2 regions of the Stenotrophomonas maltophilia group sp. P373 genome follow, and region 2 is predicted to be linked to the other one. Evidence: riboswitches for the same ligand, from Rfam matches in the RefSeq annotation. Region 2 holds a riboswitch; the other holds the start of a gene.
What was found. Region 2 has a riboswitch for cobalamin ahead of btuB (TonB-dependent vitamin B12 receptor). Riboswitches for the same ligand answer to the same signal wherever they lie in the genome.
Positions count from the first base shown of each region.

Region 1 (3,193 bases), 280 kb from region 2:
GGTCAGCTCCCACAGGAACTTCACCCGGAAGCCGGACTTCACCGCGTCCTGCGCGCTCCACAGCACGCAGTAGTCGCGGGCCAGGCCGCACACATGCACTTCGCGGATGCGGCGCTCATGCAGCCAGCCGGCCAGGCCGGTGGCCGGGCGCTCGCCATCGGGGCCGTGGTTCTCGCGGAAGGCGCTGTACGAATCCACCTGTGGGCGGGTGCCCTTGCGCAGGATCAGGTCGGCCACGGTCCAGTCCACGCCCGGGTGCAGCGCGGCGCCATCGCTGCCCTGCACGCAATGGTCGGGCCACAGGGTCTGTGGCTGCGCGTGCAGCAGGATGGTCTCGAACGGTCGCTTGCCGGGGTGCTGGCTGGCGAACGAGGCGTGGTCGGCCGGGTGCCAGTCCTGGGTCGCCACCACGGTGCGGTAGCGGCGCTGCGCCAACAGATCGGCAATCGGTGCCACCAGCGCATCGCCCTGGTCGCAGGCCAGCGCACCGCCGGGCATGAAGTCCGGCTGCAGGTCGATCACCAGCAGGGCGACATCGGCGGGCAGGGCAGTCATGGCAGATCCACTACATCAGAAGGGGCGACCAGCGTGGCCGCCCCGGCGGCACAGGTCAATCGCCCTGCGGCGCCTCAGCGTCCTGCCCGTAGTACAGCAGTCCGATCCTGATCCGTTCGCGCCCGTTCTCACGGCGATGGCGGTTGGCATCGCGCAGCGAGTACACGCAGCCGCAGTACTCCTGCTGGTAGAACTGCTCGCGCTTGCTGATCTCGATCATGCGGCTGGCACCGCCGCCCTTGCGCCAGTTGTAGTCCCAGTACTGCAGGCCCTCGTAGCGCGAGGCGGCACGGATGCCGCAGTCGTTGATCTGCGCCATGTTCTTCCAGCGCGAAATACCCAGCGACGAACTGATGGTGTCGTAGCCGTGTTCGTGCGCGTACAGCGCGGTGCGCTCGAAACGCATGTCGAAGCACATCGTGCAGCGGATGCCGCGCTCGGGCTCGTTTTCCATGCCACGCGCACGGCTGAACCAGTTGTCGGTGTCGTAGTCGCAGTCGATGAACGGAATGCCGTGCTGCTCGGCGAAGCGGATGTTCTCCTGCTTGCGCAGCTCGTACTCCTTCACCGGGTGGATGTTGGGGTTGTAGAAGAAGATCGCGTAGTCGATCCCGGAAGCGGTGATCGCCTCCATCACTTCGCCCGAGCACGGCGCGCAGCACGAATGCAGCAGCAGGCGCTTGCCATCGGCGGGCAGGGTCAGGGTGGGGCGTTGGAACTCGGTCATCGTGGCGTGCGTCAGGGCGTGGGAGCGGTCTGGCCGGTTACCGTGAACAGGACGCGCGCGGCCACGCCGCCTGCACATGCAGGATGGTGATGGCCCCGGCACCCTCCCCGCGGAGAGTCCAGGTCGAATCAGGGGACCGTCGTGTCCCCCGGCCGGGGCCGGTATTCGGGCTGATGGACACGGGCCGCAGCCCACCTACTCCCTGCCGCTTCCCAGGCGCGAGCCCAGTGCTGTTGGCAGGATTCGTTTCCATTCACCGCTGCGGGGCAGCTCCGGAATGGGCGCACGAAGCGCCTTCACCGGATTCCCGTTTAACTCCCTGCCGCCATCCAGCCACGGCAGGGATACCTTCGGCGTGCCCACGGTGGACGCGTTGCCGGCGTGGGTCAAGGGGCACCGGGGTCGGAGCCCTTTGCGCTGCAACGGGATCCGACCCCGGTCGGGATGCGCCTCAACGCCCCGCTGCGGCCCGGGCCCGGATGTCGTCCAGCCGCTGGTCGTGCAGCAGGCGCCCGTTCTCCCACACGGTCACCATCGCATCCTCGAAGCCGGTCGGCAGCGCCTCGTCACCGTTGGGAGGCAACGCCACCGTGTGCAGGCTGCCGTCATCCAGGCGCCGCAGCAGGCGCATGCGGCCACGCTTGCTGGTCTTGCCGGCATCGGTGACCGGGTCCTTGTAGACGTCGATCCACTCACCCTCGACCCGTGCTGCCGAGCACTTCAGCGCGAACTTCTGGGTGTCGCGGTCCAGCCGCTGCAAAAGCGCGCCGCCCATGCCGAAGGCCACGTTGTCGGCGGCGTAGCCGTCTTCGGTGATGCGCTGCAGGATGGCGCGGATCGTATCCGGGTTGATGCCATCGCCCTGGATCACCCGCACGTGGTTGAGTACGCGGTAGCCCTTGCCGTTGAGGGTGTGGCCGAATGCTTCATCCAGCCGGCGCAGGCTTTCGGCCACCACGTCCACCGGGTCACCCGAGTCGGGGCGGATGACCAGGGTGGCGCCCGAAGCGATCACTTCATCACGCAGCGTCGTGCCCCAGTGTTCACTGATCGCGCGGTAGATGTCATAGCTGTCCGACACCACTGCCACGATCGCGCCCGGCTTGCCGAACTGGCGCAGCATGTTGCGGTAGGCGTCCACCTCGCGCTCGCGGCCCCAGCTGGTGATGGTGCTGTGCTCGGCGGCGGGAATCGAATAACCGGCCATCGGTGCGTGATAGTGCGCGCGGGCCAGGCACAGGGCCGAGACGGTGTCGGTGCCGAGGAAGTTGACCAGGTGTGCGGCACCACCGAGCGCGGCCGATTCCAGGCTCGATACACCGCGGGCGCCGAAGTCGTGCAGCTTGAATGGCAGCTGCCCCTGCGGATCGTCGCTGGTCTGCTGCAGGAACGCAGCAATGGTCTGTCGTGCATGCCAGCTGATGGTGGCCACGGTGACCGGGTACCACACGCGCAGCAGCAGCGTTTCCAGGTACGACGGCACCCAGAATGCAGCCGGGTCGGTCGACTCGATCGTCATCAGTGCCTGGTGGGTGGGTACCACGCTGCCCTCGGGCACGGCACGGATGCGCACTGGCAGGTTGCCCCCGAGCCGGTCGACGATATCGCGCCAGCCGGCTTCGTTGAACGGCTCGCCATGGGCGGCGAATACCGCAGCAGCGTCGTCGATGTCAGCGTGGGTGACCGGCCGTGCCAGCGCGTCCTTGAGGATCGCCTGCAGGCCGAAGAACACCGTGCGATCGTGCAGGCCGCCACGTGATTCGACGTAGAAGAACGTGGCATCGGTACCCGGCGGGTATTGCAGCCAATGGCTGGCCTTGTAGCTGTCGGTGTTGAGGAGAAGATTATCGAGGTAGTGCATGACGGAAGCTCCTTCGCGTCGAGTGACACCAGCGGTCTATCCGCCAGTGG
Region 1 is NZ_CM129994.1:252,115-255,307, forward strand. Features, by position in the region: gene pncA (bifunctional nicotinamidase/pyrazinamidase) at 1-555, opposite strand, end outside; gene ACSYHF_RS01105 (epoxyqueuosine reductase QueH) at 611-1,282, opposite strand; cobalamin riboswitch at 1,422-1,635, opposite strand; gene ACSYHF_RS01110 (nicotinate phosphoribosyltransferase) at 1,734-3,143, opposite strand.
Region 1: it holds a riboswitch for cobalamin, as region 2 does, so the genes downstream of both, ACSYHF_RS01105 (epoxyqueuosine reductase QueH) here and btuB (TonB-dependent vitamin B12 receptor) in region 2, are expected to answer to the same signal.

Region 2 (3,193 bases):
TGGCGCCTTCGTCAAGGTCAAGCGGGCCGGCTTCAAGCCCAGCCTGAACCTGCTGTACTCGCTGGAAGGCGCATTGCTGGACTGCCACTGGCAGGAGCTGAGCGAGCCGCAGCGTGAAGCGCTGGTGCAGGACTACGAAGCGCGCATCGCCGCGCATCCGCTGAAGGCGGCCGGCCCGGCGTCGGGCCCGGTGCATGAGCAGCGCTTCGATGCCGACGATGAGGCCGAGGACAACGTGGCCGAGCGCGCGGACGAGGATTGACTGCACCGGTAGTGCCGGCCGCTGGCCGGCAACTGCGTGATCCTTGCAACGTTCCTGAGGCTGCCGGCCAGCGGCCGGCACTACCGATGGACTACGGCTGCTGCAGTTCCAGCAGCTCGCCCACCAGCCCGACCTCGCCCCGCTCCAGCCACACCCGCAGGCGCGTGCCGTGGTCGATGCGCAGGGCCCAGCACAGCGACATCGGCAGGCCGCAGACCTGCGACAACACCATGCGCAGCGGGCCACCATGGCTGACCACCAGCGTCGGCACCGGATCATCATCATCGAGCAGGCGATCCAGCGCGCGCGCGATACGCCGCTCGAAATGCCCCCAGCTCTCGCCGTTCGGCGGCGGGAACGCATGCGGATCGGCGTGGAAGGCGGCCAGCGCATCTTCCGGCAGGTCGAACAGCGACTGCCCGTCCCAATCGCCGAAATCCAGTTCTTCCCATTCCTCGTCCGCTTCGACGTCCAGCCCGCGTGGGGTGGCCAGCGCCATCGCCGTGTGCAGGGCGCGCAACCGCGGTGAACTGATCACCCGCTCCCAGCGTTGCTCGGCATAGGCCTCGACCAGCTCCTGCGGCAGGCCGGCCAGCTGCGGTGGATCGCTGCGGCCATCAAGGAACTCATCGCGACCGTTGCCGGCATGGCGGACGAGGTCGAGGATCATGCGTGCGTCCCGGACGGGCGACGCAGGTACAACGGAGAACGGGCAGACATCGGTAACGGCACCACGGGATCGAGCAACCATTCTAAAGGCACAGCAAAGGCAGCCGCGCAGGCGCGACGCAACGGGACGGCCTGCGATGCCGTAGACTGCGCGCACTTCCAGGTGACCTGCGGCCGTGGCCGGCAGGTTGAAACGGGAAGCCGGTGACGCGTGATTCCACGCCAGGCCGGCGCTGCCCCCGCAACGGTAAGCACGTCAGTTCCAGGCAACACCGCCACTGTGCCGCAGGCATGGGAAGGCGCCTGGACGGTGGCCTCGCGCCACCCGGCGGCAAGCCCGGAGACCGGCCCGGAAGCCTCAGGTCGCGATGCGGTGGGCATGGCGCTGGATGACCGTGGCGTGCGCTGCGGCATCGGCGCGTGCCTGCCTTCGCGGCTCCTCCCCTTCGCCACGCGGGCGTGCGTGGCACCTGGAGTCCCCCCATGAAGCTGCAGTCCCGAATGCTGTCCCTGGCCGTACTGGCCGCCCTGCCCGCGCTGGCACAGGCCGCCGATGACACCACCGCGCTCGACCAGATCCTGGTCACCGCCACGCGCACCCCGATCGCCCTGCAGGACAGCATCGCGCCGGCTCAGGTGATCGACCGCGCGCAGATCGAATCCAGCCAGGCCACCTCGCTGCAGGAACTGCTGCGCGGCCGCGCCGGCATCAACCTGACCAATGCCGGCGGGCTCGGCAAGCAGAGCTCGCTGTTCCTGCGCGGCACCAACTCGGGCCACACCGTGGTGCTGGTCGACGGCGTGCGCATCAACAGTGCCGACCTCGGCCTGGCGATGTACCAGGACCTGCCGCTGGCGCAGATCGAGCGCGTGGAAATCGTGCGTGGCCCGCAGTCGAGCCTGTACGGCGCCGATGCCATTGGCGGCGTGATCCAGATCTTCACCCGCCGCAACCAGGGTGATTTCGCCCCGCACTTCCAGCTCGGTGGCGGCAGCAACGGCCTGCGCGAAGCCAGCGGCGGGATCGGCGGCGGGACCGAACGCGGCTGGTTCGGCGCCGACATCGCCTACCAGCATTCCGATGGCATCGATACCTGCCGCGGCTCGGCAACGCTGTTCACCGGCTGCTTTGCCGACGAACATGACCGCGATGGCTACCGCAACCTGTCCAAGAGCCTGCGCGGTGGCTACACCTTCAACGACCAATGGAACGTAGAAGGCAGTGCATTGCGTGCCGACGGAAAGAACCATTACGACGGCTACTACAACTATTCGGAAACCCGCCAGCAGGTGCTGGCCGGCAAGGTGCGCTACACCCCGTCCGAACGCCTGGCGTTCACCGCCAATGTCGGGCGCAGTGACAACGAGTCGGACAACTTTGGTGACTTCGGTGCCCGTGGCAGCGCTCAGACCCACCGCGACAGTGCCTCGCTGCAGGGTGACTTCGCCTTGGCCGAAGGCCAGCTGCTGAGCACCGGCGTGGACTGGAGCGAAGACAACCTGGATGGCAGCAGTGCCGGATATCGGGTCGACAGCCGCCGCAACACCGGCGTGTTCGTGCAGTACCAGGGACGCTTCGGCCGCCACCAGCTGCAGGCCAGCGCGCGCAACGACGACAACCAGCAGTTCGGCAACCACGCCACCGGCAGCCTCGGCTGGGCGATGGAGCTCGGCCACGGCCTGCGTGTCAATGCCAGTTACGGCACTGCGTTCAAGGCGCCGACCTTCAGCGACCTGTACGACCCGTGGAGCGGTGTGCCGACGTTGAACCCGGAGAAGTCCAAGAGCACCAACCTGGGCGTTTCGCAGCAGGGACAGGGCTGGCACTGGGGCCTGGACGTCTATGAAACCCGCATCGATGATCTGATCACCTACGATGCGGCGACCTTCAGGATGCAGCAGGTGGAGAAGGCGCGCATCCGCGGTGCCGAACTGACCGGTGGCGTGCTGCTGGCCGGCTTCGACATCAACGCCCAGCTGAGCTACACCGACCCACGCAACCGCACCGGCGGCAGCACCCAGTTCGACAACTGGCTGCCGCGTCGTGCACAGCAGACCGCGCGCCTGGACCTCGATCGACGTTTCGGGGCCTTCCGCGCAGGCCTGACGGTTCAGGGAGCGGGCAAGCGCTATGACGATGCCGCCAACGCGGTGAAGGTGGCGGGTTACGGCACGCTGGATCTGCGCGCCGAGTACGCGCTGACGCCGTCGTGGTCGCTGCTGGCGCGTGCCGCCAACGTGTTCGACCGACGATACGAGACC
Region 2 is NZ_CM129994.1:537,090-540,282, reverse strand. Features, by position in the region: gene ACSYHF_RS02505 (TfoX/Sxy family protein) at 1-262, shown strand, start outside; gene ACSYHF_RS02500 (histidine phosphatase family protein) at 354-932, opposite strand; cobalamin riboswitch at 1,076-1,298, shown strand; gene btuB (TonB-dependent vitamin B12 receptor) at 1,415-3,193, shown strand, end outside.